3 regions of the Lysinibacillus sp. FSL K6-0075 genome follow, and region 3 is predicted to be linked to each of the others. Evidence: predicted binding sites of a transcription regulator. Region 3 holds the regulator's gene; each other region holds the start of a gene.
What was found. Region 3 encodes LexA, which represses DNA repair genes until DNA is damaged. Its sites were predicted from a motif close to CGAACATATGTTCG; they were not measured.

Region 1 (11,291 bases), 2.3 Mb from region 3:
TTATTTTCATCTATTCGAAGTTTCTTCATTGTATTCGATAGATGCCCTTGTTCTTCATGAATTCGTTCTAGCTCTTCACTAATTTCGATTAACTCTTCCTGTAAGCTAGAATAAGCCGATTTTTCTTCCTTAACTCGCATGGCTAATAAATCATAGCGACGTTGCAGTGCTTCCAATTGTTTTAAAGCGGCTTTTGGAATTTCAGCATCCTTTTCATTTAAATGGTAACTTTGTTGCACATACGTTGCCTCATCATTCACTAACTTTGTAGAAGAAATGACATTGGTGATAGAGCTTAATAAACGATCACAATTTTGATCTACATAATTTTTAGCAATAACCTCTTTTTCAAGTAAATCATAAAAACGATCGATTTCTTCATTAATCTCTGTCACACGAGGTTTAACAACTTTTAAATTAAGCTCTGCAAGGTCCAGCTTTAATGCATCAAATTCTTTTTCATATTTATTAAGTGCATCTGTCAATTCTAAATGCTGTAAATAGTAAGATTGGTCTTCCATTTCTCGCTGACCATTACGCAATTCCTGAACCGCACCTGGTAACTTAACTTGAATTTCCGTTAAAATAGTAGGAACATCATTAATATACTCGAATGTCTGCTGAGATTCTTGATTTAAGCTAATAACAATTTCTCGTGCTTGCAAATAATTGCCTTCATTTGTCAATACATCGAACTCTTCAAATTTTTGAACAAATGTCTCCAGCTTTTTCTCCAATGCAGGTAGTGCTACACCAAATGAATGCTGATGAGCCAGCAATGTCTTTCTTGCAGAGCGATAGTATTCTTTTAATTGTTCGATTTCAATTCGATTTTTTTCTTCGCTGCCAATTAATTCATTCAGTTCTTCTAAAATATTATTTTTATCTTGGTCGCATTTTTCAATGTAATCTTCAATTTCACGTTCTATTAAGGTTGCCCTTTTAAAACGAAGTCGATTAATTTGATCCTCAGCATCAAATAGAAGAGAATCGATTTTAGTCATATGTACATCGATGACTTCATCCCAAGTATTGCGCCATCGTTCAAACATTTCTTCCGTTTCACCGTTCATGTTTAAAGATTTTACTTTTGAAATTTCTTCATTTATAGGATTATGTTGTATTTGTAATTTTTCATTTTCAAGTTTTGCAATAATTGCAACATGTTTTCTTCGCATCATAAATCCTACTATGGCTAAAATTAATAGTAGGATAATCGGAATGATGATATACTCCATCGTAAGCCTCCTATTCTACAATAAACGAATTGGCTAGTTGTATTTATTATATACTATGTTTTCGCCTTTTGTACTAAAATTTAAGTGTTTTTCAGAAAACTGTATTTTCGCTATTGTGAAATATTTAAATAGCGTATCTATAGAGCTAAAGGAGTGGTAAATTATGAAACGTGATGGGCATATACATAGTCCTTTTTGTCCACATGGCACTACGGACTCATTCAACCAATATATTGAAAAAGCAATTTCTCATCATTTCACAGATATAACATTTACAGAACACGCCCCATTGCCCAAAAGTTTTTTTGATCCAACCCCGCAACAAGATAGTGGCATGAACCCTGATGATCTCATGCCTTACATTAAAGAATTGCAACACCTGCAACAACGGTATGCACAGGATATTCGCATCCGTATCGGATTAGAGGTTGACTATATCCAAGGTTACGAACAAGAAACTCGTCAACTCCTTGATACATATGGACATTTTTTAGATGACGCTATTTTATCAGTTCATTTTTTAAAATGGCAAGATACCTTTGTATGTATCGACTTTTCTTCTGAATGCTTTATTGATTTTTCAAAGAAAGTTGGCTCTGTTGAACAGGTTTATGATTTATATTATGATACTGTCCTACGATCAATTAGAGCAGATCTTGGTCCATACAAACCAAAACGGATTGGGCACCCATCACTTATTCATAAATTCCAACTGGCGCACAACGAAAAAATCGATGATGCCCGACGTATCAGAGAAGTATTGGACAGCATGAAATGTGCGGGCTATGAATTAGATTTAAATAGTGCTGGTTTAAGTAAACAATATTGTCAGGAGCCCTATCCACCTTTTGCCTTTATCCATTATAGTCAAGCTATTCAACTACCATATGTATTTGGTTCGGATGCGCATAGCGCAGAGGATTTACATCAACACTATAATGTTATATTACCAATATAAATAATTTTTAAACGAGGTGCTTATATGTTTACACAAATTAATTACGAAGGATCTATTGCTGACCAATATCTAACATTATCAAAACAATTAGATGCACTACTCACTGGTGAAACCAATCAAATTGCCAATTTAAGTAATGCCTCTGCTCTATTAAATCAGTTTTTAACGAACATCAACTGGGTTGGTTTTTATCTCTTACAGGATAATGAACTTGTGCTAGGGCCATTCCAGGGTCTTCCTGCCTGTGTTAGAATCCCTATTGGACGTGGTGTTTGTGGTACAGCTGTGGCAACGAGAGAAACAATTGTTGTAAAAGATGTACACGATTTTCCAGGGCATATTGCTTGTGATGCGGCCTCACAGTCTGAAATTGTTATACCGCTGCTGAAACAAGGTGAGATCATTGGTGTATTAGATATTGATAGTCCTATTGTGAATCGCTTTTCAGAGGAAGATCGCAATGGCTTAGAGGAATTTGTTAAAACACTACTCAATCATTTATAATAAAACAACAAAAATTACCCTGAAATGTTTTATATTGTCATTTCAGGGTAATTTATTTAAACAACTATTCATTATATTGTGCTTCATCAAACCTATAAATTTGTTTGATACGAACCGTTATGAGTACAAAAACGATTTTTCCCACTATTTTTTGCTTCATACAAGGCTGTATCAGCATGTAAAAACACAGATTGGAATGCTGGTCGATCTCGCTCATCCCATGTTATAAGCCCCGCAGAAATTGTAACTTGTGGATCTGTGGCACTTGGGATTACTTTCACAATGGTTGATGCTAATTCTAAAGCTTCTTTTTCATTGATATTAGGCACATAGACAGACATTTCTTCTCCACCCCATCTTGCGCAAATCCCACGACTTCCAATCGTCTCTTTTAATTGAACCGCAATCTGTACAAGAATTTTATCTCCAACTTGGTGACCGTACGTATCATTAATACGTTTAAAATTATCAATATCAATTAACAAAAACATACCAGATTGATCATATTCAAGTGATTTTTCTACAAACTGATCGAGGTAACTGCGAGCATATAGTTTCGTTAAATGATCCAAATCGACCATTTCCTGAAGCTGTGTTCGTAAAATTGAATTTGCAATGGCTAACGATGAGTGGTGAATTAAAGATTGCATTAATTTGAAACTATCGAACGAAAAGAAATATGGCTCTTTATGTAAGACAATACTAAAACCATTAATCTTTTCCTCCATAAGTATAGGAATCGCCATAATAGAACGATACTCAATTTGATTAGGAGTTAGACGGCTGAAATCGGCAACAAATAGTGGATCATTCGTTTGAGCAAAATGCTGTTCAACATGTTTTATATAACTTTGACCATTTTCTGAATGGAACAAGGAGGTACTTGCACCTGTTATTTCAAATGTATCGTGTTTTTTAAATGCGAAACAAACTTCCATTGGCTGAAAAGATTTCAGTAACTGCTTTTGTAGGAAAAGTAACATTTCATGAATGTCAATTCGCATATTTAAACGATGCGATGTTTCATTAATGAGTTGTAAGTCACTTACGAGGCGATGCGATTGATGATATAATTTTGCATTTTCAAGAGCATTTCCTGACGCTTGCGCCAGCATCCGTACAAAATCTTTTTCAGTTGTTGAAAAAAGATAAGTCGTGGGAGCACTTACTTGCAAGATGCCATAGATAGCTTGCCTGCCCTTAATAGGTGCATTTAACAACCGACAATTTAAATCGCTCGCTAACTCTGTCGTTAACTCTCCTGATACAAAGGCTTCAATTGTAGCAGGTCTTTCAGATAAATAATCAAAAAGCTTAATATCGATGGTCGTGTGTCGATCTTGATCATTCGATAATATCAGCTCCACATTAAATTCAGGGAAATTATCCCGTATATTTTTTAATACATTTTCTAAAATTAAATCAATATCCATTGTTGAATGAAATAAATCAGTCATGTTATATAGTTTTCTATATTGGTCTTCATTTATTTTGACATCTAAATTGTCTCTAATCATTTGAAGAACCTTTGAAAGTATTTCTATACACTCTTCACCGTACTCCGAGGTCATAAAGTCTGTCCAAGACTCTGTTGCCTCCACAAGTAATACACCAATGGGATTTTTGCCCTCTGCTTGGAAAAGCACCATATCTGTCATCATTGAATAGGCTTGTCTTGCTTTTAATATATAAGGAATTTTCACTACTTTTTGTTGATAAAAACTAGCTTCGATCATCAGCCATGACACAGCATTTAGCTTTGTTTCAATTGTTAATGAAGCCATCTCTTCAATAGGTATTAAAGAATTACCTTCAAAACTGAGAAAAGCAGCATTGTCAATTTTCAAGCGCTTCTTTAGAAACTGTTTCAATGAACAAAAATACCCATTAAAACTAGTTTGTTCTTCATAAGAACTCACCCAAAAGCTCAAAACATCAGATTTTATATATTTTAGCGTTTGTAAATGGTCTGTCATGAAATCACCTTTTCTATATAACGTCCAAATCAATTACTATTAACTTATAATATATTATACATAATTTGTGTCATTTTGACTATGTAATTATCCCTTACTTTTACAATTTACATTACACAGCGTATCATTAACTATTCCTATATCATTTAAAATAGATAGTGAGGAATTTCCTACTATGTTCTTTTACAAATTTTTAAAAGCAAATAATTGACGTCCTTGTCCTAAGCAGTTACAATGGAGGTTGTGTAAAATAAACGCAGCAGTGGTATAAGCTTATGATTGTATTTTATTCCTCTATTTTCTGATATACAACTACTTGAGATTCTCAGTAATGAAAATTAGATGGTGTATTGCGTAACCTAACGGCTGCATAGGCGAAAGTACATGAAAATAAAATGCGTGTAAGAACGGGTACTACTGGTTTTTGTTTTACAACAAAAAAACCAAATTTAAAGGAGGAGACAACAATATGTCTCGTTATACAGGTCCATCTTGGAAATTATCACGTCGTCTTGGTATCTCACTAAGCGGTACAGGTAAAGAAATCGAAAAACGCCCTTACGCACCAGGTCAACACGGTCCAAACCAACGTAAAAAATTATCAGAATACGGTTTACAACTTCAAGAAAAACAAAAACTTCGTCATATGTATGGTATGAACGAACGTCAATTCCGTACACTATTTGACCGTGCTGGTAAAATGAAAGGTGTTCACGGTGAAAACTTCATGATCCTTCTTGAAACTCGCCTTGACAACTTAGTTTACCGTTTAGGTTTAGCTCGTACTCGTCGTGGTTCTCGTCAATTAGTTAACCATGGTCACATCTTAGTAGATGGCAAACGCGTTGATATCCCATCATACAGCGTAAAACCAGGTCAAACGATTTCTCTTCGTGAAAAATCTCAAAACCTTGCTGTAGTAGTAGAAGCTATCGAAGTAAACAACTTCGTACCTGACTACTTAACATTCGATGCTGACAAAAAAGAAGGTACATTCACTCGCCTTCCAGAGCGTTCTGAATTATCAGCTGAAATCAACGAATCATTCATCGTAGAGTACTACTCTCGTTAATTTTTTAACGTTAGATTACTTCGGATTCTTAAACCTCGCAACCTTGGTATATCAAGTGTTTGCGGGGTTTTTGTTTTGTTTTCATCTTTAGATATTTAACGATTTTTTACTGGGGGTTTGGGGGAGCGACTGGGGGAGCGTTTTTTTCGCTTATAATTATATTCATAAACAACCAGCGGACAGGTGTACATTTCTTCAAAACGATTTATTTGTATTATATAAATAAAAAGGTCACTCAAATGAGTAACCTTTTAATTTTTTTGTGGATAACAAGAATACATAAAGTGAATATTAAGGTTTTCTCTTTTGTTACATTGCTTTAATAACATTTCATACATTGTTTGCACAGTCGGAGTTTCACTATTGGAAAAGAGTTGAAATTGCATTAAATCAGTTAGCCAATAATCATTAATTTCATTAAGGGTATTGTCCCACCAGTCTAAAATATTGGACATGGAAGTCGGTGGTGTTACACTAATCACTTCAGAAAACTCATATAATAATTCCAATAATATATGTTCCATATTTTACCTCCGTTAAAATGAGGACATTCACTTTTAATCACAACTGTTTTTAGTTATAATTAATTTTGGTAGTGAGTGAATGTCACTCGAAATTTTCCACATCTCAAGTTCCAGCTTGAGATGTGTTTTTTATTTTTCTTATTTTTATATCTATCATCTCCGTTACAGTTTACAGAACAAACGTTCCAATTTTGTCTGTTACTTTTATGGTAGCACTGGAATCATTATTTTTAAATGGGTTTCACACCCAATTGAAAAATATTTGTACAGTTCTTACACCGTTCGACAAATTTCTCGTTTTCAAAGCGAAAAAACCGCAACAACATCTCCGTTTGGTGTCAATATTACTTTTTTTACCAATATTCTTCTCTTGCATTTATATAACCCATAAAACGCAAAATTGCCTTCTTCCTCCATATAAGAATAAACTTTTAAAAATACACATCTACTGCGGATCCTTTCGAAATAATAAATAGCTAAAAGCTGTAATGTCTCGATGTCCATACTTCAGTATTTGTATTTTTTTAAAATCTAATCTTTGTATGTATAAAAGCTATACTGACAACCACTTCCATTATTGATACAATTTAAGTGTTACAAATATATTACATAAAAGGAGACAACTTATATGAAGAAAATAATTTTTAGCGCAGCATTGGTATTAAGTCTTGGACTAGCAGCTTGTGGAGAAACTGCTACAAAGGATGAATCAACTAAAGATGACCAAAAACCTGTATCAGCTGAGGCTGAGAAAACTAATTCTGAAGCAGAAGTAGAAACTAAAGCTGAAGAAGAAAATGTTCCTAGAGAATATAAATCGGCATTAAAGAAAGCAGAGGATTATGCCAAAAATATGCAAATGTCAAAGTTGGGAATTTATGACCAATTGACTTCTGAATATGGAGAGAATTTTCCCGCAGAAGCTGCTCAATATGCAGTGGATAACATTGTATTTGATTGGAAAGAAAATGCATTAAAAAAAGCTCAGTCATACGCAGAAATGAGTATGTCAGATTCAGCTATTTATGACCAATTAATTTCAGAATATGGAGAAAAATTTACTCCAGAAGAAGCTCAGTATGCTATTGATAATTTAAAATAAGTAATGCACTCCACATGAAGAATGTGGAAGTCACATCAAAGGTCACTCAAATGAGTGGCTTTTTTTATACATAAAAAACAGGCCTCATATGAGTACCTGTTTTTTTATTTCTTCAAATATTTAAATATCAACTCTTCTGTATGGGTTTTTAGCGCTTGATTAGCATACTGATGCACTTCATCCTCGCCAGGCGTTCTTATTGTTACCTCGCTAAAATGTTCACTTATTTTCATCCATTTAACTACTTCTATTTTATTTTTAGCTAACAGGCGCTTTTTGTTGTAATAATCGTTTCGTATATCCTTTAAAAGTGCATCTACAATATTGATGTAGACTTTGCCCATTTTCAGATTTGTTAAGCTGTCATAATCACGCTGTAATGATTTGATGGCCATATCTAGTTTTATATATTCATAAAGTGCTTGGCGATCTTCTCTGTTAATCATCTGAGTCAACCAAAGTAGCTTTTTGAATTTTATCGAATGTAATACGCTTCACAGATAAATCAGTGTCTAGTAATAGTTCCTTTTTATACGCATCGGTACCAGTGACTTTCCCTACTTCATCATGCAACTTATTTTGTTCCCATAATGTTAATCTCACAAGCTTTTGCATCTTATAAGCACGCTGGATGGTATTCTCTATCTCTTCAAGCTCCCATTCAGTTAAATCACGCTTTTTATCATAAAATTGCTCCTGTTTCCATGTTTTAATGAGGTCAAGATGTTCTGGTAGCATCATAGCAGTCCATTTTTTAGATCCTCTGTCGTTTAACATCACAATCACTCTCCACTAATATTCGATATCTGAAATTTTTAGGATATCTAAAAAATGCACCTTATGATTATTCATGTACTTATCTTTAATATGGATTAGTTTTGTATTTGCATCCATTTTTGTTATGGTACCTTCTAATGGTTCATCGCATTTGTAGATGCTAAAAACTTTGGGCTGTTTTTCCTCCATTGCTTCGGTTAGCGCGTTTGCCATTTCTTCTAAGTCAAATTCATCACGATCTGGGTGTTTCGGATCTTTCTTTTTAGTAGGCGTTTTAGTTTTTGCCATTTTAGCCACTCCTTTTAAGAACATTTGTTTGTATATATTATAGAACTAACGTTCGTATATTTCAAGGTGTTATTTATTCTCCTTTTTCCCTTTTTCGATAAGTTTTACTAAACTGAACAATTTATTATCATACTATTTGTATAGTTTTTGGGATATAATTTCATAGAAACTAAATATTACCGGAGGTTTACTATGAATACTTTGAAGTCATTAATTTTTCCTCAAGACCTGAATAGATTAAGTAAAAGCATTTTAAAGGATATATGTAATGATCTGACATTAGAATCAACGGGAAATGTCAATGAATTAACAAATAGAGTATGGTCTTCATTTGGTCAAATTGAGGGAAGTACACTTGAAAAGATATACAAAAACATCTTTGCGGGGGCAATTTCTTTAGCATGGTATCGTACTACAAATGAGGAAGGTTTAGTTGGGCTTAAACAAAATATTATCCAAAACATGCCTTTTAATCCATTTGAAGAGGTGATTACTCCAAATAGTACAGAAATTCCTAATGAACCATCTATAATTGCTGCTACCGAAATTGATGGACCTTCTAAGTATCTTCTTCGATTCATTCATAGAGCGGGTGTAAGCGTTGACTATTATTTAGCTGACAGAAGAGAATACATTAAACACGAAATTACTACAGTTTATATTGATGAAGTTAAGGGAATAATTGAAGTAAGAGCAAGTTCTACATCAGCAAAAAAGGTTATATCTGGATTAGCTGCAATTTTGAATGAAACATATGACTTTAAACAGTTTGATTTTTTAGAAAGTTACAATGGTGACTTAGAATTATTAGCTGACGCATTACAAGGTCAATTAATTGATGCTATAGGGAGACCAGAAGGTTTGGTAGAGAGTTTTGAAGAAACTCAAGGCCAATCAATTGTGAGCATACTATCTGCCATTGACGAATATTATAATAATGGCGAATTAACCATACTAGAAGAAAATTTAAATAGTGAAGATATTACTGGTATTTTAGAAACTACCCCATTCACTTTACTACTTTTAAGTGGTCTTGAAACGATAGGTTTGGGAAGTATTCGAGAACTTAGAGGGCTACCTTTATACGATTATTTAGAGCCTTATCTTGCAAAGCAAAAAGGTTCTATATTGTTTGAGCATGCTGAAAGTGGAGTTGTGCAAGTTTATTCGATTCGAATTGGTGTAAAATCAAAAACATTTAAATTCAACGTATTTGCGTCTGAACACGTATTAGATTATATTAGAGAAAAAATGTTTTAATTAACTAACTGAGAGGGTGAAATTTATGCGTGATATTAAACCATGGGAAGTAAATAAAATTTTTAATGAAGCACTTGAAACTATTGCTGTTAGTCAAGTGAAGAAATTTTACCCAAGTTATATTGCGAAAATGACCGAATTACCTCTCGGTGTAGTTATAAATAAACTGAAAGAATTAGAAGAACAGGAAGCTCTAAAAATTAAACACGAATTTCTTTGTGAAGAATGTTGTAGAAGCATTTTAACAGTTAATCAGAATGATTTTTTCGATCCTGAAGTTACTTGCTTGTATTGTGGAACTGAAAATAACTTTGATCCTTTGGATGCAATACCAATAATTGAATTAGATGACGGTTATAGAGAGAGTTTTTCAAAAAAAAAGCCTTTAACAAGAGAACTAATGTTAGTTTAGAAGCTTATAATAAACCTTTAAGTTTAAAAGAAATAATACCTATTTTAAAGAGAGAAGGTTTATTAGAAGAAGTATCGAAGGTTGGGAATGTAAACATTATAATAAATACAGGAGATGCTTATATGAACGAATCTAGTAAATACAGCGGTTTTACTTTTGGAAATAACAATGGTAACTTTAACCTTGAAAATAATGGTACTTTAAACCAAGGGTTTGCTAAAACAGATGAGGATATAGGAACTGCACTAAAGCAGATTAATGAAGAAATTAAAAAACTTTCAGAAGATAAAAGAGAAATAGCCGAACCACATTTTGACCTTCTTCAAACTCATTTAAAAAGTGGGGATAAAGAGAAAGCTAAGAAACCACTAGAAAAATTAAACACTTTATTAGGCTCTGTGGGTTCTATTCTGACTATTGCTTCATTTTTAGGATTTGGACTCCCTTTAAAATAGAATTCTTTATTATTAAAAAATGCCCAGGCTCAAAATTGAGTACCTGGGCTTTTTTAGTGATTATTTTACTTCGTATAATTTGGTTGTTTTGCTTTCGTTATTATAAATGAGCTTTAATCCTAACAAGTCCGCAACATCTCTAACTGGAACATGCATCTTACCATCAATAATCAGAGCATTAACGGTCTTCACATCATTGAACATGACCTTCGCTCCTGTAATTTGCTCCTCTTTCTGTGTATGTTCAGTTTGTATTTTTGTGTAACCTAAATGAGCTGCAAATACTTCTGCGATGGCAGCGCAAATGGCAGCAAAGTTCCTATGGTACAATTCGACATCAGCTTTGCTATCTACAAAACAAATCTCAAGAAGAATAGCAGGCTTAGTCGTATTTTTTAGGAAATATAACTCTGTACGTTGTTTTGCTCCACGATTTTTAAGTCCTGATGCTTTGGAAATAGCAGCGCTAACCTTAGCTGACAAATCTTTTTCATCATAATAAAGAACCTCAACCCCTCTTGGTCCATCGATGACGCTTGCTGCATTAAAGTGGATGCTCCAATCCAAATCACGTTGTTGCCCATTATGATAGTTCACGATTGTCTGTAGATTTTGATTTTGAGTAGTCGAGGTATTGTCATGGAACACTGAGCCAGCACCAGTGTATTCAGTAGTAAGGAGTCTATGAACCTCATTAGTTACTTTTCTAGCCTCATCTACTTCAT
Region 2 (11,291 bases), 2.2 Mb from region 3:
TTCTTGTTTTTGTTGCAATAGTCATTATAATTAGCTCCTTTTTCCTCATTATTGGTAGGTTGTGGCTTTATCTACGACAGTCTGAAATTTGTAAAATTCGAACATCTTACAGCATGCAAACAATCTCCTTTCTAAATCGAAAACAATATAAAAAGCCTTCCACGCCTTACAAACACAGTTATTGTGTTGTAAGGGGCGAAAGGCTGAATAAACATTGGTTCGCGGTACCACCCTTAATCACTGCTGGAAAATTTATTCTGGCAGTCTTAGCTATATGCGTAACGTGCATGGGACGGATAAGCTTACTTTAAAGTTGTTCGGCCTATCTATTCAGGAGTGGAACTATTATCGTAGAAATCACTGATTTGCACCAACCATCAGCTCTCTTTGGATTTTCTTGCGACTAGTGTGTCTCCGTCGTTATATTTTGTGTGATTAAATTTGTTAACATCATAATCCCTATTGTTCACCTTTGTCAACGATATTTCTTAAAAACTTTAAAAATAGTGACTTCAAAAGTCTGAAAAATAACTAAAAACGAACATTTTATATGTTTTATCATTTTATTGTTCGTCTTTTTGGAGGATACAATGAAAGCGCTAACGATATTTGAAAAGTCCGATAGTATCAGGTTTCTGTGCAGTTTTAGAATAAAAAAATATATGGGAATTAAATGGAATAAAATAGAGGATTTATGCTAATTGCCGATGGTTTTGTTCCAAGAAAGCGAACGTTTTTGTTTGTCACATTTTAGACAAAAATATGAATGGTAGAAGGTAAACAGACTGTGAGAGAAGAATGTTAGTTAAGGATGATTGATTTGGGGGTGTAAGAATGAAGTACGATGTTGCAATAGTTGGTGCAGGACTTGCAGGATTAGTCGCAGCTTGTGAATTAATCGATGCAAAGAAAAAAGTTCTTTTAGTAGATCAAGAGCCTGAAAATTCAATCGGGGGACAGGCATATTGGTCTTTCGGTGGAATATTTTTAGTAAATTCTCCAGAGCAACGAAGGCTTGGGATTAAAGATAGTAAGGAACTTGCATGGCAAGATTGGCAAGGAACTGCAGGCTTTGATCGTTTAGATGATGAGGATTCTTGGGCATATAAATGGGCAAGAGCCTATGTCGATTTTGCTGCAGGGGAAAAATACGACTGGTTAAAGTCAAAGGGGATAAAGTTTTTCCCTGTTGTTGGATGGGCAGAGCGGGGAGGTTCGTTAGCAGGAGGTCATGGCAATTCAGTACCAAGGTTTCACATTGTCTGGGGAACAGGACCTGGCATTGTAAAGCCATTTGTAGATAAAGTAAAACAGGCGATGAAAGAAGGGGTTATTGACTTCAAGCCAAGACATCGTGTGGATGAATTTGTGCAGCAAGAAGGAAAGATTACAGGAATTAGCGGAACTGTACTAGCTGAAACCTTTATTAATCGAGGTGAAAAAAGTTCGAGATTAGGGATTGGAGAATTTTCCTACGAAGCGAAAGCTGTGATTGTGGCAAGTGGTGGCATTGGAGCCAATTTTGATTTAGTGAGAAAAAATTGGCCTGCTCGATTAGGGACACCACCAAAAAATATGGTATGTGGTGTGCCCGCTTATGTTGATGGAAGAATGCTAGAGATCACGGAACATGCTGGGGGACGTATTGTGAATCGTGATCGCATGTGGCATTACACAGAGGGATTAAAAAATTGGGACCCGATATGGCCCAACCACGGAATTCGGATATTGCCAGGTCCTTCCTCCCTGTGGTTTGATGCAGAAGGGAATCGATTTCATGCACCCAATTTTCCAGGGTTCGATACGCTCAGTACGTTAGAGGCGATTCAAAAAACAGGTTACGACTATTCCTGGTTTATTTTAACGGAAAAAATAATTGAGAAAGAATTTGCTTTATCTGGCTCAGAGCAAAACCCAGATTTAACAAACAAAAGCATTGGCGATGTGCTAAAACGCATTTTGCCAGGTCCACCTGCTCCTATCCAAGCTTTTAAAAATCATGGAGAGGATTTTGTGATTGCACATGATTTAAAAGAACTCGTAGATGGAATGAATAAGCTTGCTGGGAATGACTTACTTGATTTCATGAAAATTAAAGAGCAAATCTTGGCAAGAGATCGTGAAATGGATAATAAGTTTACGAAGGATTTACAAGTAAACGCCATTCATGGGGCAAGAAATTATATTGGTGATAGATTGGTGCGCGTTGCCAAGCCCCATAAAATTTTAGATACTAAAAATTGGCCTTTAATCGCCGTACGCTTAAACATTCTAACAAGGAAAACTTTAGGAGGCTTACAAACAAATTTAAATGGCGCCGTATTGGGCATGGACGGTCAGCCAATACCTGGTTTATTTGCCGCTGGTGAAGTAAGTGGTTTCGGTGGCGGTGGTGTCCATGGCTACCGCGCTTTAGAAGGGACATTTGTCGGTGGCTGTTTATTTAGCGGACGACAGGTAGGGCGTTATTTAGCACAAGAATAGAGTGTATTTCTTTATATGAGTAAGAGCATCGTCTTGATGAACGATGCTCTTTTTGAATGGGTTGATCATGCTGAGGTAGGATCACTATGCTGAAGTTTTTGAGCGGCAATCGCTCTGAAATGAGCACTTAGGTCACGATATGGAGCGGCAATCCACTAGAAATGAGCGCTTAGGTCATATTTTGGAGCAGAAATCCATCAGCAATGATCACTTAGCTCAAATTATTGAATGGATTAGAAATCTCATTTGCTCAAACTACAGAGAAACCAACTTCTAACAATGCATTATCTCTCCAAGTATTAACAACTTGATTGTTGGACCTCTGTAATCTTAGCAATTTGCTCTTCAACTTGTTCCTTTGTCCAACCGTTTTCCTCCACGAAGAAGTTGCGTTCGGCACGACGACAATCATCTGAACAGCTACGCATGTAAAATGCCTCATGTTTTTCTTCACACAGCATTAATTTATGACACTCTGGGTTTGCACAGTTTGTATATCGTTCAGAAGGTTCCCCTGTGAAATAATCCTTCCCAACAATGACATGCTCCACCTGATTAATCGGTACACTTCGACGACGGTCAAAAACAAACATTTGACCATCCCATAATTGGCCTTTTACTTCAGGATCTTTCGCATATGTAGCAATACCGCCATGTAATTGACCTACGCTCTTACCATAGCCCTCACGTTTTAGCCAACCAGAGAATTTTTCGCAACGAATACCACCTGTACAATAAGTTAAGATTTTTTTATCTGCAAAATCTTCTTTATGTGCCTCCATCCAAGCAGGGAGGTCACGGAATGTTTCGATATCAGGTCGTACAGCACCTCTGAAATGACCGAGATCATATTCATAGTCATTACGGGCATCGATAATCACTGTATTGTCTTCTTGCATTTGTTCCATAAATTCTTTAGGTGTTAAATAATCACCTGTGATTTCTAACGGATTGATATCCTGTTCTAAACCTAGGTGAACAATTTCCTGACGAGGACGTACATGCATTTTTCTAAAGGTATGCCCTTCAACCCCATCAATTTTCCACATAATATCATTAAAACGAGCATCAGCCTTCATATGGTTCATGTAGGCATCTGTTTGCTCAATGGTACCTGATACGGTTCCGTTAATACCTTCGTAGCCTACTAAAATGCGACCAAGAAGCCCAATTTCTTTACACAATGCTAAATGTTCTTCTGCAAAAGCTTCAGGGTCTTCAATCGTAATATATTTATAATAAAGTAATACACGATAGTCTTTTTGTGTCAAAATACGTTACCACCTTTATGTCGATATTCGTCCTTTAATATAGCATAACAAGAGCAATTTTGCTTAGCGTAGAAGGAGTTTTCAAGAAAAACACGAATTATACATAGTGAATGACTATTCATAATTGGGGGTTATAGAGATGGAATTTTCAACGATTACTTTAGAGAAGTTAGAACGTCGTGCAACGTTAACGTTGAATCGTCCACAGGCGATGAATGCTATGGATGATGTCATGATGCGTGAACTTGCAGAATGCTTTGAGGCTCTACAACAGGAACGAGATATTCAGGTGCTTGTTATTCGGGGAGAAGGAAAGGTCTTTTCTGCGGGTGGCGATATAAAAGCAATGCTAGATGAAAGCAAACCGCTGAATATTGATGAAGCAATGGTTTATCTGACACGTATCGTGAAGGCATATTATCAGCTACCGATGATTGTGATTGCAGCAGTTCATGGTGCATCAGCAGGTTTAGGATTTAGTCTAACACTAGGGGCAGATATTGTTGTAGCCTGTGAAAATAGTAAACTTGCTATGAATTTCATTGGAATAGGACTCATTCCAGATGGTGGCGGTCATTTCTTCATGAAGGAACGTGTAGGAACGGTTAAAGCGAAACAAATGATATGGGAAGGGAAAGTATTAACAGCAAATGAAGCATTAGATGTAGGGTTAATTGACTATATTGCACCAGAGGGCACTGTATTTGCAATGGCAGATCAGCTTGTTGGGAAAATGCTTGCATCCCCTATCTCTTCCATGATTACGACGAAAAAAATTCTGCATGCACAAAATATGCTACAGCTAGAAAATATCTTAGCATTAGAGGCTGAGGGCCAGTCTGCAATGCGTAAAACAACAGATCATGTTGAGGGCATTCATGCATTCGTAGAGAAAAGAATGCCTATCTTTGTAGGGAAATAAAAATAATAAAAGGCGCGTAGCAAACAATTGACTACGTGCCTTTTATTAGCCACTAAACATGGAATAAAATTAATTTACCCGAAGCGTTTACTAGACGATGCGTTTTATCGGCAACACCTTTTTCCTCAATTTGTTGTTGTCCATTTAGTTTAGCAGCCTCATCATTTTCAAAAGTCCAAGTTTCATCAAACAATGTTTCCCCTGTTTTTTCAAAAGCTGTAAAACGATAATTCTCCATACAGACCCCACCCTTTTACTTGAATATATTTCTATTATACATAGAAGATTTATAAACTTCACGGTAAAACTAGTGAATTTTTTGATAAATTACGAAAATTGTGGAAAAAGTAAGGCAATGTTGTTTTTTTCCGTAATAGCATTTTTCATCAAACAGGAATTATGATAAAATAGAACAAATATTCGGTTTCGATTAATCAACATATTATTACTTTGGTTTGTACGAAAGAGAGAATTATCTACTATTTGAGGTGATTGGATGTCAGCAATTCGTTTTTTCCATATGGCAGATTTACATTTAGATAGTCCATTTAAGGGCTTATTTGGCCTACCCGAACACATTTTAAAGAAAATTCGGTCAAGCACTTTTGAAGCATTTGATAAAATAATCCATAAAGCGATTCAGGAAAAACCTGACTTTTTACTAATTGTTGGAGATATTTATGATGGTGAAAATCGTAGCTTGCAAGCACAACGAAGATTTCAAGATGCAATGGAAAAGCTTTTTCAACACAATATCCCTGTGATTGTGAGCTACGGAAATCATGATCATTTAAATGGCACTTGGACACGTTTTGCTTTACCAAGTAATGTCTATGAATTACCAGCTGAGACGAGTGTGGTTCAATTAAAAATACGTGGTCAGCAAGTGAATATATATGGTTTTAGTTATCCTGAACGTCATTTAAAGAAGTCCGTTATTGAAAGCTATCCAACTGCTCAGGATCAGCAAGCCATTCATATTGGTATGCTACATGGCAGTGAGGCAGGCAATACGACACATGATGTGTATGCCCCTTTTACAAAACAGCAGTTACTTGAAAAGAACTATCATTATTGGGCGTTAGGCCATATTCATAAACGACAGCTTTTACATCAAAACCCAGCCATTGTTTATCCAGGCAATATTCAAAGTCGACATCGTAAAGAACAAGGAATGAAAGGTTTTTATGATGTAACGTTATCCAAAACATCGACTGAACTTGATTTTATCTCTACTTCTGCTGTCGTTTATAGCACGATAGAGGTGGACTGTTCGAGTGTGGTACATGCCAATGAATTACTGAAAAGATGTGCAGAAGCGATTACAGCCAATAGGAAGAAGTATGGGGCATCGGTAGTAGAGCTTCATTTGCAACATATTGATGAGCAAACGGAAGCTTTATTTGAGCATGCAACAGTAGATGCTTGGTTAGAGACTATTCGAGAGGCTGAGGAAGGCATTGAGCCAATGTGTTGGGTACAAAAAATGGTGTTGCACAAGACAGCGAGATTTTATGAGCATACAGCAACAACTCAATCTGTTGTGAGCTTAATGGAGCAGTGGGACAGTAATGAATGGAAGGATATTCTAAAAGATTTGTACCAATATGCCGGTGGTGCTAGGCTGATAGAGCCACTAAGTGAAAAGGATATTGAAAACTTAACGCATCATGCACAAACATTATTAGCAGAAGAAATTCAAAGGGCGTGATTACATGCTGACAATACAGAAAATCCAAATATATGGCTTCGGTAAGCATGAAAATATCGCCATCTCCTTAAGTGATGGCGTCACTATTTTTTATGGATTAAATGAAGCAGGAAAAACGACGATTCAGCAGTTTATATTACAAATGCTTTTTGGTTTTCCTACAAGGCAGCAGACACAGCGCAAATATGAGCCGAAAGTTTCGACGAAATATGGGGGTCAGCTGACAATTTTGCACCCAATTTATGGCCAATGCACAATTGAACGTGTGAAAGGAAAGGCTGCTGGTGATGTTACTGTCTATTTTGAGGATGGTACAACGGGGCATGAGGAGTTGTTAGCAAAGCTTTTATATGGTTATTCTAGGGCTTCCTTCGAATCCATCTTTTCTTTTTCATTGCATGAGCTACAAGGTATTGAAAAAATGTCTGAGGAGGAGCTAACCCATTTGCTACTTGCCTCAGGTACAACAGGTATTCAGCATTTATCCACCCTTGAAAAGAAAATGGATAAAGAGGCTAGCGAGTTGTTTAAAAAGACAGGTAAAGTGCCATTGATTAATCAAAAGATTGAACAATTAAAGCAGCTTGAACGAACGATTAAACAGGAACAAGGGAAGATTCAAACATTTGAGGACAAATTACAGCAATTACAACTACTTGAGCAAAAGTTAGAGCAGCTATATGGTACGCAAAAAATGCAACAGCAACAGTGGCAGCAGTTAACTATTCAAAAACAAGCACTACCTCTTCTTAAGCAACAACAGACTTTACAGCAGACATTGACCAATTATCAACATGTTCAGTTTCCAGCAGAGGGTATCAGACGCTATGAACAATTAAAGGATCGTCTGTTACATGAAAGTCAACAGCTGATGCAATTAAAGGAGCAGTATCAAACATTGCAGGATAAAGTACTTGCAACAGTGGATGAGCAAACGGTCAATGAAATGGCTAGCCTTATGCAAAAAGAGGCAACATGGCATCAACTGATGGTGAAAGAGCAAAATTTACATGATGATCTCTTTTTGCTTGAGCAAGAAATCGAAGCACAATTTCGTTTATTAGGTGTAAAAGAGAAAGAGGCACAAGATATACTTCTGCAAGAAACAGTTTCACTCCAACAAGAACAACAATTTCAGCTTCAATTAGGTAAGTTAGAGGAGGCAGAGGAGGAGTTAAAGTTTCATCTACGTTCTCTTGAGCAGGTTCATCTAGAATTAGATGCAATTGCTAAACAGAAGCAGCGGATCATGCAGGAGTCATTAACAAGTGAAGAAGAACATATTTTAGCACAGTGGCCCCAACAAAAACGAAAGCTTGAGCAATTACGTACTGCCAAATCGCAACGTAGTAAGCAGAAGCAACCTCATTACTTTATCTGGCTTGTACTACTGCTTGGTTTCATGTCGTTTGCCTATGGTGTATTTGAAAAAAATCTAGTTGTAATGATCATCGGAGCAGTTTTATCATTGCTAACCCTTTTGTTTATTCGATATGGTAATCGAGCAGATGAGCCTACTAGTAAAGAGCACAGTTTCCTCCTACGGGAGTTAGAGCAAGAGGAAATGACAGTACAAGCAGTGCTTTTAAAGAAGCATAGATACGAAGATCGTTGGTTACATGTCAATGAACAGCAAAAAGAGAAGGAGCAGCAATACACTTCTCTTGAATATAAAATTCAACAAGCGGAGGTAGAGAGTGAAGAAGCCACTCAGACACTCCAGCATTTTTTAAAGCGTTATCGCTTACAGGGAACGATAGCCCGCACGTTAATGCCCGAATTATTTATGCGTATCCGTGGTGTACAAGAACTAGCAGCTAAAAGAAACAGTACCCTAAGTCTTTTGCAAGAAACTCAGGTAGAAAAGAACAGCATTTATGAGCAACTACAACGGGTTTTAGATGGAGCCTATGATGAACATGAAGTCTATATATATTTACGTACAGCCTACCTTGAAGCACAGCAGCATCAACAGCAAGCACAGCATGCAAAAGATCAGCTAGCTAGCCTCCAAATAAAAATGGAAGGTGGACAATCAAGAATTGATCGTTATTCAGCAGAAATGTCCGAGCTATTTAAGGAAGCGCAAATACAAAACGAGCAGGCATATTATGAAATGCATGAGCAATCTGAGCAGAGAAGAAAAATTGTGACAGAGTTGCAAACTGTTCAGGCTCAATTATCTTCACTCAATCTTCAACAGCAAGCGAGTCTGATTGAGGACACAGTTAACGAGGACATACTTGCTTTAGAACAAGAGCAGCATTCATTGCAACTAGCAATTGACCAATGTCTGGAACAACGCGCTTCTTTGCTTATAGAAAAGGAACAGCTATTAAATGATGAAAAGTATGGCCAAGTGCTTCAACAGTTTGAGCAGGAGAAAACAGAATTACAGCAGTTAGTTGAGCAATGGGCAACTAAAAAAGCTGTAGCGACAGCTATTCATGAAACCTTATTTCGTCTTCGCGAAGAAAAATTACCGCATGTGCTTGCAGAGGTAAATGCCATATTTCGTTTACTTACAGGCGGAAGCTATGACAAACTTTCGATTCATGAGGAAGGTTATTTTGTAGCACAAGATGCTGCAGGATTACGTTATCAAATGGTGGAATTGTCACAGGCTACCAAAGAGCAAGCATATATTGCATTGCGAATGGCCCTTGCAAAAACCCTAGTGAACACGGCTCCATTTCCAATGATTATGGACGATCCTTTTGTCCATTTTGATCGAAACCGCACAGACAAAATGGTACAATTAATGAAAGAAGTAGGATATGAACGTCAAATTTTATATTTTACTTGCCATGACACAATGCTCAAACATTGGCAGCGAGAGCAAATTGTCGATATAGGAGCATTAGCAAATGAAAGGGGAGTGACGTCAACATGAAAGGGATAACGACGCTCCAAGTTGGAGAAGCAGTTGATCAATTTTTATTAATAAAACAAGCGACAAAAGGTGTTACAACCGTTGGAAAGCCATTTATGTCGCTATTATTACAAGATAAGAGTGGAGATATTGAGGCAAAGCTATGGGACACCAATGAGGACCATGAAAAGCTGTATCATGCGGAAGCTATTGTGCGTGTAGGTGGAGAGATTCATGACTATAGAGGGAAGAATCAATTGCGTATCAAATCGATTCGTGTTGCCAAGCCAGAGGAAGGAATCGCTATCCATGATTTAGTGCCGTCCTCTGCAACACCGAAAGAACAACTATATGAAGAATTAAACCAATTTTTCTTTGATATTAAAAACCCTAATATTTCTAGAATTACAAGAGCAGCTATTAAAAGGCATCAAGAGGCCATTTTAGTTTTTCCAGCAGCGACTAAAAATCATCATGACTATGCGTCAGGTTTATTAGATCATATGGTATCCATGCTCAAACTAGGTAAAGCTATTGCTGATTTATACCCAACACTTAATCGTGACCTATTATATGCAGGAATTATCTTACACGATATAGGCAAGGTTGTAGAATTATCAGGACCAGTTGCCACAACGTATACAGTGGAGGGCAATTTGTTAGGCCATATTACAATTATGGTCAATGAAATTGCTAAGATTGCTAGTGAGCTTGAAATTGAAGGTGAGGAAGTCATGCTGCTACAGCATATGGTATTGTCTCACCATGGGAAAGAAGAGTGGGGAAGCCCAAAAAAACCTATGCTTCAAGAAGCGGAAATCTTGCATTATATAGATAACATCGATGCGAAGATGAATATGTTAACAAGAGCATTAGGAAAAACAGCACCGGGTGAATTTACAGAGCGACTCTTCCCACTGGATAATCGTTCATTCTATAAGCCTACTATTTAATAGTAATATAATTCAGACCATAAACTGTTGCTACTTACTAGCTATTCACTTTTAATTTCTCTAAGTCTAAATATTCATATGTGTAATATTGGTGGCTAACTATTGTACCAATATTAGTATTTCTTTTAGAATAGAGAGAGAAATTATAGGAATGGGGAAAAGCAATGGATACAGAGGGACTTTTTTCGCGGAAAATTAAGTTTTGGAAAAGTTTGATTTTCAAAATGATACTAGCTATTGGTATAAGTTTGTTTATAAGCTCCCATATTTCAGAGTTTGTGAGTCGTCAATTCGAAAAGGTAGTGCAATTAAATGGTAGTGCGGGTGTTGTCATTAATACATTTATTTCGTTGTTTATTGGCACAGTAATTATTTCGTTATGTACAAGGTATATCGTCTTAAGGCGTGTAAAGCGTGTGTTAAATGCTATGACACAGGCTGCTGATGGCGATTTAACAGTACGAATTGATGATCATTTGAAAGATGAAATTGGTCAATTATCGACTGAATTTAATCATATGTTGGAGCAAATTGGCACGGTCATTGAAAAGACGAATAAAGCATCTACAGATGTATCGACTTTTACAAAGGAATTTACAACGATTACAGAGCAAAGTAGTCAAACAGTTGAAACCATTTCTAATGCAATTGGGGAGATTGCCTCCAGTGCAGAAGGACAATTGGGGCAAATGGATTTATTATCTGAATCAGCACATTTAATTACTAAAGATATGGATCATGCATCTTCTGCTGTACAGGCAGTTGCCTCTATAGCGAATGAAACAAACCAAAAAGCGGATTTAGGCTTACAGTTAATTGAGCAAACGATTGATAAAATGAATACAATCAATGAATCTGTCCATCAGTCAACAGCAGTTGTGAATGCTTTAGGTGAAAAATCAAAGGAAATTAGTACGATTGTAGCGCTGATTACAAGTATTACAGATCAAACAAACCTCCTTGCATTGAATGCCTCTATTGAAGCGGCACGTGCTGGAGAGGCTGGAAAAGGATTTGCAGTTGTAGCGGATGAGGTAAGAAAGCTAGCAGAGGAATCTGGAAGGGCTGCAGACAATAT
Region 3 (11,291 bases):
GTTAATGAAGTAATTACACAGCAAATAGATGAAGCAGGTATTTGGGATACAGATAAAACACTTCAGAAATTAATCTTACAGGCCAGCTATTTGAAGGAGCATAAGGTTGAAGCCGTTATCAATGAAGATTCCATGCAAACCGAGGAAAGGATTGCCTTTCAGATTGCCGAGCTACCAGCAAATAGTCAAGGGGTAGCGAAAATCATTCCGTTATTAAATGATGTCAATCTAGTACCAAATCAATCGATCTCGTTGCTTTCACTATTAGGTGAACAGGCTGGGGTTGTCAATGATGCAGGTTTAGATTTTGTCGCGTCCATGCTATATAGTGTCATTCTTCAAACGGATTACGAAATTCTTGAAAGACATTCTCAGGAAATCAATCCAAGCTATTTACAGCAGGGAATTGAAGCGGATATCAATGCAGCATTAGTAAAAGACTTACAATTTATAAATCGTTCCGAACAGCTTGGTAAAATGAAAGCATCTATGGAAGGTAATCAATTAAAGATAGAAGTTTTTGCAGCAGCGAAAGAAAAGGACATTACAGTTCGCGTCAGCAAGGATAAAATCGTGAAGCCACGAATTATTTATCGCTATTCGGAGGATTTAAAAGCTGGACAAGAACGAGTGGAGCAAGAGGGTAAAGAGGGTTCAAGAGTGGAAGTGTATCGTTCCATTGTAGAGAACGGAGCAACAGAAGAACAATTCATTAGTAGAGATTATTATGCACCTCAAAATCGAATTGTTACGCGTTCATCGCAGGAGCCTGTTACGATCACAACACCTACTCAAAACGTAGGGGCAGGAACATCAGATCCTGATTTAGAAGTGGATTTAGATGGGAATGGCTTGCCTGACATGAAACCTTCAACACCAGAGGAAACAAAGCAAGAAGATGGACCAGAAATTGTCTATGGCTACTATGACAAGGGTGGCAATTTTGTACAAACAAGTCCATAACGATTGGAGGTATGTTTATGGCAATGAAGCCAGGGCGTAAACGTTTAGGGGATTTACTGGTTGAATCAGGTGTTATCACAGCTGACCAGCTAGAGTACGCATTAACTACTAAGATGAAAAATGAGAAGCTTGGAGATTTCCTTATTAAAGAAAACTTCCTAACAGAGCAGCAGCTTATTGAGGTCTTAGAATTCCAGCTGGGTATTCCTCATATTAGCTTGAATCAGTTTTCAATTAGTCCCGAATTATTACAGCTAATTCCTGCGGAGCTGGCAAAGCGGACAAATATTATGCCGATTCGCAAAGAAAAAAATAAATTGTTTATTGCAATGGAAGACCCGATGGATTATTTCGCCATTGAGGAAGTTCGCATGACGACGGGCTGTCAAATCGAGACAAGTATTGCAGCAAAAGATGATTTATATCGAACGATAACAAAGTACTATGATTTACAGGAATCAATGGATGCGGCCATGTTGGATTTAGCTGCGACTAGTACGGAAACACAAGAAGAAATTGAAAATGAGGATTCACCTATTGTTCGTTTAGTGAATCAAATTATTGCCAATGGTGTCGCACAGCGCGCAAGTGATATCCATTTTGATCCACAAGAAACAGAGCTTCGTGTCCGCTATCGAGTAGATGGAGTGCTTCGTACTGAACGATCCTTGCCCAAGCATATGCAAAATGTCGTATTGGCTCGTATTAAAATTATGGGTAATTTAAATATTACAGAAAATCGTATCCCACAGGATGGACGTATTAAAACCAATGTTAATTTTAGACCTGTCGATATCCGTTTAGCCACATTACCAACAGTCTATGGTGAAAAGGTTGTTATGCGTATTTTAGATTTAACCAATTCAGCCAATGATATTGACAAATTAGGCTTTAGTGCAAGTAATGAGGCACTTTTTAGGAAAATGATAGCCCATCCAAACGGTATGATGTTGATTACTGGTCCAACAGGCTCAGGGAAGTCCTCTACTTTATATGCGGCACTTTCTCATTTAAATGAAGAAGGCGTCAATATTATTACGGTTGAGGACCCAGTGGAATATCAATTAGATGGTATCAACCAAATCCAAGTAAAAGAGGAAGTCGGTTTAACATTTGCGGTAGGTTTACGATCAATTTTACGACAGGACCCTGACATTGTGATGGTGGGGGAAATTCGTGACCTTGAAACAGCGCAAATTGCTATTCGTGCTTCACTAACAGGCCATCTAGTGTTAAGTACGCTGCACACTAATAGTGCCATAGAATCTATTTCAAGACTACATGATATGGGGATTGAGCCATTTCTACTATCCTCTTCCCTTGTAGGAATCATGGCACAACGTCTTGTACGTAAAGTTTGTCGTGATTGTGCTGAACCATATGTATTCACTTCACGTGAACTTGAAATACTTGAGGAAAATGGGGTGGAGGGCGTAACGCATGGTAAAAAAGGTCGTGGGTGTCCTGCCTGCAACCATACAGGCTACCGAGGGCGTATGGCGATTCATGAAATCCTCCCCGTAGATCGTCAAATGAAGGATATGATTTTAAATCGTGTTGGTGATAGCGTACTACGTGATTATATGAAAGAGAAAGGTTTCCATACCTTATTAGTAGATGGATTACTAAAGGTTGTAGCTGGCAAAACAACCACATCAGAAATATTACGTGTTGCAAGTGCAGACTAGGGGTGAAAGAAATGACAGCATATTCAATCGTTGAATTATTAACACGTGCATTTGAAGAGAAAGCATCGGATCTACATTTAACAAAAGGTATTCCACCAGTATATCGTATTCATGGGCAACTGGAGCATTATGGCACAGTGCCGCTAGAAACAGAAGATTTAAAGGAAATGGTAAAGGTCATTCTCCCTGTCCATAAACAACAGGAGTTTGAGGACAAAGGTGAAACGGACTTTAACTTTTCATTGCCTGGGAAATGTCGATTCCGTGTCAACGCCTATCATCAGCGAAATGAAGTAACGATTGCGGCTCGTTTAATTGAGGCTAAAATTCCTTCTATTGAAGCGCTCAATATGCCACAGGTGTTATATAAGCTTGCGGAAAAACCACAAGGCTTAATTTTAGTGACTGGCCCAACAGGCTCAGGAAAATCAACTACCTTGGCAGCAATGATTGATCATATTAATGAAACGAGATCAAAACATATTATTACGTTAGAGGATCCAATCGAATATTTGCATACACATAAGAAGTCTGTCATCAATCAGCGTGAGATTGGTGTCGATACGATGAGCTTTGCAAATGGTTTACGTGCATCACTACGTCAGGACCCAGATATTATTTTAGTCGGGGAGATGCGAGATTACGAAACCATTTCAACGGCTATTACGGCTGCTGAAACAGGGCATTTAGTCATGGCTACACTTCATACAAGTAGTGCACCAACAACGATCGACCGTATTATAGACGTATTTCCACCACATCAGCAAAGTCAAATTCGTGTGCAGCTTGCGAATGTACTGCAAGGTATTGTTTCTCAGCGTTTATTTGTACGTAAGGATGTAAAAGGGCGTATTGCGGCGACAGAAATTTTAGTACAGGCACCTGCCATCTCGAATTTAATTCGTAATGAAAAAATCCATCAAATTCCAAGTGTGATGCAGACAAGTAAAGCATTAGGTATGCACACGTTGGAATATTCGATGCAACACTTAATTACGACAGGTAAGATTTCACTTGAGGATGCACGACCATATATGAACGCTGGTGATTATAGTTGACGATATTTCGTTATAGTGGTCGTACCAAAACAGGAGCACCTAAAAAGGGCATTATCGAGGCACCGAATAAAAAGGTAGCCATGGAAAAGCTTCGAGCACAAGGAATTAATGCACGAGAACTTCAGGAATCAAATAGCATTTTACATAAAGATATTGCTTTTGGGACAAAAGTGAAGCACCAGGAATTTGTTATTTATTGTCGGCAATATGCGACATTAATTCGTGCGGGCGTTCCTGTCGTTGAAGCAACCCATATTTTGGGTGAGCAAACAAGGAGTAAACCACTGAAGCGAGCATTAATGCAGGTTGAAGAGGATATTCGAAATGGGATGGCATTTTCAGATGCAGCAGGTAAACATCCAAAAGTGTTTCCATTGCTATTTGTCAATATGATGCGTGCTGGTGAGGCTACAGGAAACGTCGATGATACATTAGATCGCCTTGCAAGCACACTAGAAAAGCAATATAACATTAAGAAAAAAATTCAATCTGCCATGACCTATCCAGCGATTTTATCACTTTTAACACTGGTGGTTGGTATGTTTTTAATGGTGTTCATTGTGCCAACCTTTATGGATGCATTTAAAGAAATGAATTTGGAAATGCCATTAATAACGGTCATTGTAGTAGGTATTAGTGATTGGCTCATTCAATTTTGGTACCTTGTGATTTTGGGACTATTGGTGTTAGTAGTGGGCTTACACTATTTCTATAAAAATAATAAAGAGTTTCATTATGCCGTCAATGTATTTTTACTGCGTATGCCAATCTTCGGACAGCTGTTGCAAAAGGATATTATCGCGAGAATGACAAGAACCTTGTCAACACTCTTTAGCAGCTCAGTGCCAATTCTACAAGCCTTAACAATTGTAGAAAAGGTTGGCGGCAATCCAGTAATGGGTAAAGTAGTACTAGAAGCCCGCGATAATTTAGAAAAGGGTGGCACATTATCAGAGCCACTTGAAAAAAGCTGGCTATTTCCACCGCTTGTTACACAAATGACATCAATTGGTGAGAAAACAGGGTCCTTGGATTACATGCTTGAAAAGATTGCTGATTTTTATGAAGAAGAAGTAAACCGTGCCGTCGATACAATGAAGTCACTTATTGAGCCTTTAATGATAGTGGTGTTGGCCCTAGTTGTAGGAGTCATTGTAGCGGCTATATTCTTACCAATGTTCCAACTATATGAAAATATGTAATTTGCAGAGTGCTAAGGAATTAAAGTTTGGAGAATTAAATTAGAAGCTCGTGTTTTCACACTTCATATAAAACTATTAAGGAGGAATTACCAATGGTTAAAAAATGGAAAAATACAAAACTATTGAAAAATGAGAAAGGTTTAACGTTAATTGAACTATTAGCTGTAATTGTTATCCTTGCAATTATCGCTGCTATCGCTGTACCAGCTATTGGCAGTATTATTGATAACTCACGATACAAAGCTGCTAAATCTGATGCAATAATGGCACTAAATTCAGCCAATATTTATTTTACTGACACACCTACCGACGATAAAGGTGCAGAAATTACAGAAGTTGATTTGGATACATTGATAGAGGAAGGATATCTTGAGACTGAAGGAACATTAGATGATGACATAAAGATAAATAAGGCATCTGGTGGGGCAACTACAATTAGTGGTACTGCAAAAGCTGGGAAATATACAATTACATTTAGTAGTGCGAAACAAGATGACATTTCCAATGATAATCAAAAAGTTAAGAAAGACAGCAAAGATGGTGCAATTACAGTATCTGGAAAAACTCCTTGATAAACAGAAAGTAAGTAATCAGTCCTCCCCACTCACTCAGAAACGCAAATTTTCTTGCGTTTCTGGCTGGGAAATGGATGACTAATTGAAAAAATCATTTATACTGAATAGGATAAGGAGGTCTTTTCACATGTTTAAGAGAAAAAGAAAGTCGCATGTTTCGATTGAACTGAAGGATTATGTGCTGCGTGCGATTGTGGCGAAAGGACCAGAGCCTAATCAGTGGCAAGGCTATGAATACCCTTTAACAGCTGGAATCGTTGAAAATGGGACAATCGTCGATGAGGTAGCTCTTTTTGAGATTATTAAAGAGCAAGTGATGAAATGGACAGGGAAAAAACAGGCTGTCCGTATGTTTGTACCTGATACGACGGTTTTATTAAAAAACTTTGAGCACCCTAAAGATGTCAAACCTCAGGAATTACGAGGATATGCTGAAATGGAATTGGGGCATTCCATTCATTTACCATTTCAAGACCCTTTAATTGATGTTTATGATGCAGATGCCGAGGATGGTAAGGCCATTTTATTTGCTGCGCCCTCTGAAGAGATTACGAAAATGGTAGGGATGCTGCTAGATGTTTCATTAGAACCGGAAGCTGCCGATATTCGAGCGCTATGCAATATACGTTTATTAGAGCACATGTCATTATTAATGCCTAATAAAACGTATTTAATTGCTGAATGGTCGATTAATGAGCTCTCTATCAGTATTTTTTCCAATGGCCAAGTGGAGTTTTTGCGCTATCAATCGATTGAAGTGGATATGACGCAATGGCAGGGGAAGAAAGAGAATGAGTTTAACTATCAATTTATCTATAATGGCGAGGCTGAGAATTATCAAATGGTCGTGATGGATCAGGTTTTGGAGATCGATCGAATGATGAATTTCTTTAAGTTTTCTTTACATAAAGGTGAAAAAGCAGTGGATGAAATTATCATGCTTGGGGATAACCCATTATTGAAATCAATAGGAAACTTATTAGCTTCTAATTTAGAACCACCACTGAGGGTTGTCGATGGGAAAAAAATTGAGAAATTGTTTCCTCGCTTTAAGCGAGAATTTTCAACGTTGCTTGGCTTAGCTTTGAAGGAGGTTCATTAATGGTTCCAGATATAAACCTCTTACCACAACTTGAAAAAAGAACGACCTCTCCAAAGCTTTTTTATAGCTTGGTGATAGTCATTGTTGGACTCATTGTGGCTTATTTACTTTTTTTATTTTTTACGTCAAAAAGTGATTTAGCACGATTGACTGCAGAGGAACAGGCATTAACGACACAGCTTGATCAATTACAGCAAGAGCTAGATGCAAGACAAAGTGTCGACCAAGGTTCGTTGGAAGAATCTGTGACATTTATTCAAGGTGTTTCTTATCCTGTAACACCGTTGATTGATGAAACGAGAACTTTATTACCAACTCATTCGTATTTACGTAGCTACGTTTTCGGGGAGAATACGGTAAACATTGAAGTAGATTTTGAAACGATGACAGATATATCGAAATATGTGGAGCGACTTTTAATGAGTAGCTATTTTACAGACGCTCAAATTAACACGGTCTCAAACTTTGATATAGAGCTAGGGGAACAAAGGGAATTAACACCCCAACAAAAATTTAAAGAAGTACCGCGCTATTCAGTGTCTATTACAGCGACAATCGACTTTATGTATTTAGCTGGAGGACGACGCTCATGAATAAATTAACGAGTAGTAAAAATTCATCCATCATCTTATTGCTTGCGCTGATAGCTGCTATTTTATTTGCGCTGTATTATTATTTGCTATCACCAAAATTGAATGAAGTGAATGAAAAAGAGCGTAGTGTATTGCAGGTGCAGCAAGGATTAGCTAGTGTCAAAGAACAACTCGCTCAATTGGACAAGGAGCAGGGACAGCCTACTATTAATATATTAACGCTAAGACAAAAGCTACCTGCAACAAGAGCCGTTGAAAAGATAATTCTCGATTTGGCTGAGATTGAAGAGGTGACAGGAACTCGTATACAGTCTTTAACTGTCCAGGGTGAGAATGGCACTGTGACACCTTCAGATGTATCGAATGAGCTCAATATGTTAGAACAGGCTGAAGCAGAGGTCAATGGTGATCAGGAGAACAAGGAGACCACTACACCGATTGCTTCTCTTTCAAAGGACTCTTTACCAGCTAATTTAAAGCTCATTACTTTTATCTTAGAGGTTGGGGCGCTTGATTTTAATTCGCTTGAAAGCTTTTTACAGGAGGTTGAACAATTAGAGCGCGTGATGAAAACCGATAAGATTGAATTTAAATTACCTGGAGAGCAGGAACAGCTAGAGAAAGATGCAGATCTTACGTTAAAGGCAACAGTGCAAGTGACGACGTTCTATTACGAAGAACAACAATAAACTTTATTGATAGGCGCACCATACTTCATTTGTATGGGCGCCTATTGGTTTAGGAGGACATAAAATTGGAAATGGCTTATACGATCTTTATTTTTTTATTTGGACTTGTCTTTGGCTCTTTTTATAATGTTGTCGGCTTACGTGTACCGCAGAAGGAGTCGATTGTACACCCTCCTTCCCATTGTACGAAATGCCAGAGACGACTAACGGCGCTTGATTTAGTGCCAGTATTGTCCTATGTATTTTTAGGAGGAAAATGTCGGAGTTGTGGCAACAAAATTTCTTGGGTTTACCCAGTCATAGAATTAATGACAGGTGTATTATTTGCCTTTGCTTATTGGCGGCTAGGCTGGAGCATAGAATTAATAGTAGCTTTCGTTTTTATCTCCTTATTAGTCATCATTGTAGTGTCAGATTTGGCCTATATGCAGATTCCAGATAAGGTGCTATTATTCTTTTTACCCTTGCTTGCTATTGGACGAGTTCTATCACCATTAACACCTTGGTGGGACTCTCTTGTGGGTGCTGTTGTTGGTTTTGGCATATTATATATAATTGCTGTGCTATCGAACGGTGGCATGGGTGGAGGCGATATTAAATTATTCTTTTTAATTGGTCTCGTTCTGGGTACAATTGATACACTGTTAACGCTGTTTTTAGCTGCTGTTATTGGTATGATTGTCGGATTTACTGTGTTATCGAAGAACAAACAGGGGAGAAAAACACCCATTCCGTTTGGGCCTTCTATTGCACTGGCCGCAGTCATTGTTTATTTCTATGGCGATCTATTAATCAATTGGTATTTAGGCTTTTGGTAATTGTTTAATCTTCAAGAATGTGGAGGGAAGCAAGTGAAACCGATTATTGGTATTACAGCCTTTGTGGAGGATGATTTATCCTCTCGATTAAATGCTGCTTACAGCAAAAGCATTATTGAAGCAGGTGGAATTCCACTGATTATTCCGATTGGAGTAGAAGAAGAGGCAGCACAGATTTTAGCCATGACAGATGGTTTAATGTTATCGGGCGGCCATGATGTGCATCCATTTCTGTTCGGGGCCGAGCCTTCATTAAAGCTTGGAAAAATTCATCCAGCGCGAGATACGGTTGAATTAGCCTTAATTGAAGCTGCATTCCAACGGAAAATGCCTATTTTCGGTATTTGTCGAGGGATTCAAATATTAAATGTTGCATTAGGTGGTACTTTATATCAGGACATTGATAGTGACCATTTTAGTAACAAGTTACTCCAACATACGCAGCAATCAGGTCGAGCTGTAGCTACTCATTCTGTACAGGTTATTGCTGACAATCTATTAGCGACTATCGTTGAACAAGAGAAGATTGCAGTGAATTCATTTCATCATCAAGCGGTGAATGTGTTAGCAGAAAAATTAAAAGTAGCAGCAAAATCCAGCGACGGTATTATCGAAGCGGTAGTTCATGAGGAGATGCCATTTTGCTTGGCTGTTCAGTGGCATCCTGAGGAACTAGCCATAGCAGGAGATGAGAGTGCTCAAAAGCTATTTTCAGCCTTTATTGAAGCGAGCTTAAAATTTAAGAAGGAAGCTTAGAAGGGGCATTATACAAAGAATCCAATCGTATATGGATTCTTTTTTTGCGTAAAAAAGAGGATACATGCTCTTAGAAGGAACATAATCCTCAAAACCTGCTTTAATCGTTAATGTACACGTCTGTAAAGACCTACAACTTGTCCTAAAATCGAAACTTGATCGACAATAATAGGTTCCATAGAAGAATTTTCAGGTTGTAAACGGAAATGGTTTTTCTCTTTAAAGAAACGTTTTACAGTTGCTTCATCCTCAGCTGTCATAGCTACAACAATATCCCCATTATTAGCTGTTGCCTTTTGTTTGACAATGACTAAATCTCCATCTAAAATCCCAGCTTCAATCATTGATTCCCCCATGATTTCTAGCATGAACAATTGATCTTCACTTGTGCCATACGTATCGGGTAATGGGAAGTATTCTTCAATATTTTCAATTGCTGTAATTGGAGAACCAGCTGTAACCTTCCCGACAAGTGGGACATGGATCACCTGTTGCTTTTGAATGGATTCTTCAGGCTCTAAAATTTCAATTGCGCGTGGCTTTGTTGGATCTCGACGAATAAAGCCTTTTTGTTCTAATCGAGCTAAATGTCCATGAACAGTTGAACTGGAAGCAAGTCCAACTGCTTCACCAATTTCACGTACTGATGGTGGATATCCTTTAGCTCGTACCTCTTCCTTAATGAAAGCTAAAATGTCCTCTTGTCTTTTCGAAACTTTTTTCATGCGTGCTCACCTCTTTTTTCTAATATCATTCTACTTATTTGATAGTATAACAGAATGCGAACATGTATGCAAACATAGGTTCGAAAAGTGTTTGACAAAAACGTTTGTTCGCTTTATTATGGGAACATACATTCCGAACAAACATTCTTAAAAAGGGGTAATGATTATGACATGGTTGAAGAAAAACACACATATCTCAATTTTAATAGGAGCTTGTTTACTATTTGCAGCATACCTTTACATTACTGATCCAGGAAAAGTTAGTTACGCAGAAATTCAAATTGAACATGGAGATAGCTTGTGGTCGTTAGCTGAGCAATATCGTGGTAAAATGAGTACTGATGATTGGATAAAGCTTGTAAAAACGGAAAATGAACTAGCAGATATTAAAATTGTAGCGGGAAAATCTCTAGTTATTCCTGTAGTGAGTGATCAAGCCAGTCCCATCAATACTATCGAAATTGCGAGAAATGAACAATGATAAATAATCAACTATCGGCTGTTGTCTATTGTCGCGTAAGTACTGAAAAAGAAACACAAAGCTCCTCATTAGAGCGCCAGCAGGAAGAGTTGCTGCGCTATGCTAAAGAGCAAGGCTATGCGGTGAAGGGCGTGTTTAAAGATCAACATAGTGGCTATGATGTAGAACGTGAAGGCTTACTAGAAATGCTTGATTTTATAAAAGATAAGAACATTAATGCTCTTTTTGTCCAAGATGAAACTCGTTTAGGACGAGGCAATGCAAGGATGGCTGTATTACATTTATTACAAAAGTCAGCAACTGACGTTTTTTCGATGCGTGATGCAGGCCCAGTTCAATTAAATGAAATGGATACGATGCTGCTTGAAATTTTAGCGATTGTAGAGGAGTATCAGCGTAGAATCCATAATGCTAAAATTCGACGAGGTATGCGACGTGCTGTAGAAAACGGCTATCGTCCAGAAAATAATTTATCGAACCGAGGTAATCCGCAGGGGCAGGAGCGAAAAGATCTACCTGTAGAGGAAATTGTGAAGCTCCGCAAACGTGGATTTACCTTTGAAGAAATTTCTATAACGCTTAGAGGGTTAGGATTTGAGGTAAGTAAGGCGACTGTACATCGTCGTTTCCAAGAGCACCAA

Region 1: a site for LexA is predicted at 8,457-8,470, ahead of MHB65_RS17835 (YolD-like family protein). Genes of this name have one in related genera too.
Region 2: a site for LexA is predicted at 5,087-5,100, ahead of MHB65_RS20590 (DNA repair exonuclease). Genes of this name have one in related genera too.

The regions. Positions count from the first base shown of each region.
Region 1 covers NZ_CP151947.1:3,634,465-3,645,755, forward strand. The annotation lists gene ezrA (septation ring formation regulator EzrA) at 1-1,238, opposite strand, end outside; gene hisJ (histidinol-phosphatase HisJ) at 1,402-2,196, shown strand; gene MHB65_RS17800 (GAF domain-containing protein) at 2,221-2,700, shown strand; gene MHB65_RS17805 (GGDEF domain-containing protein) at 2,793-4,676, opposite strand; gene rpsD (30S ribosomal protein S4) at 5,146-5,748, shown strand; gene MHB65_RS17815 (hypothetical protein) at 6,000-6,272, opposite strand; gene MHB65_RS17820 (Ltp family lipoprotein) at 6,901-7,374, shown strand; gene MHB65_RS17825 (aconitate hydratase) at 7,479-7,820, opposite strand; gene MHB65_RS17830 (YolD-like family protein) at 7,813-8,151, opposite strand; gene MHB65_RS17835 (YolD-like family protein) at 8,167-8,439, opposite strand; gene MHB65_RS17840 (hypothetical protein) at 8,632-9,699, shown strand; gene MHB65_RS17845 (hypothetical protein) at 9,725-10,111, shown strand; gene MHB65_RS17850 (hypothetical protein) at 10,234-10,566, shown strand; gene MHB65_RS17855 (N-acetylmuramoyl-L-alanine amidase) at 10,627-11,291, opposite strand, start outside.
Region 2 covers NZ_CP151947.1:4,121,780-4,133,070, reverse strand. The annotation lists gene serA (phosphoglycerate dehydrogenase) at 1-25, opposite strand, end outside; gene MHB65_RS20610 (FAD-binding dehydrogenase) at 835-2,484, shown strand; gene MHB65_RS20605 (rhodanese-related sulfurtransferase) at 2,784-3,755, opposite strand; gene MHB65_RS20600 (enoyl-CoA hydratase) at 3,895-4,677, shown strand; gene MHB65_RS20595 (YhzD family protein) at 4,730-4,915, opposite strand; gene MHB65_RS20590 (DNA repair exonuclease) at 5,174-6,388, shown strand; gene MHB65_RS20585 (AAA family ATPase) at 6,393-9,281, shown strand; gene yhaM (3'-5' exoribonuclease YhaM) at 9,278-10,213, shown strand; gene MHB65_RS20575 (methyl-accepting chemotaxis protein) at 10,378-11,291, shown strand, end outside.
Region 3 covers NZ_CP151947.1:1,300,878-1,312,168, forward strand. The annotation lists gene MHB65_RS06070 (G5 domain-containing protein) at 1-963, shown strand, start outside; gene MHB65_RS06075 (GspE/PulE family protein) at 987-2,651, shown strand; gene MHB65_RS06080 (type IV pilus twitching motility protein PilT) at 2,663-3,709, shown strand; gene MHB65_RS06085 (type II secretion system F family protein) at 3,706-4,911, shown strand; gene MHB65_RS06090 (prepilin-type N-terminal cleavage/methylation domain-containing protein) at 5,004-5,483, shown strand; gene pilM (pilus assembly protein PilM) at 5,614-6,588, shown strand; gene MHB65_RS06100 (hypothetical protein) at 6,588-7,181, shown strand; gene MHB65_RS06105 (hypothetical protein) at 7,178-7,870, shown strand; gene MHB65_RS06110 (prepilin peptidase) at 7,936-8,688, shown strand; gene MHB65_RS06115 (gamma-glutamyl-gamma-aminobutyrate hydrolase family protein) at 8,722-9,444, shown strand; gene lexA (transcriptional repressor LexA) at 9,552-10,169, opposite strand; gene MHB65_RS06125 (LysM peptidoglycan-binding domain-containing protein) at 10,336-10,650, shown strand; gene MHB65_RS06130 (recombinase family protein) at 10,647-11,291, shown strand, end outside.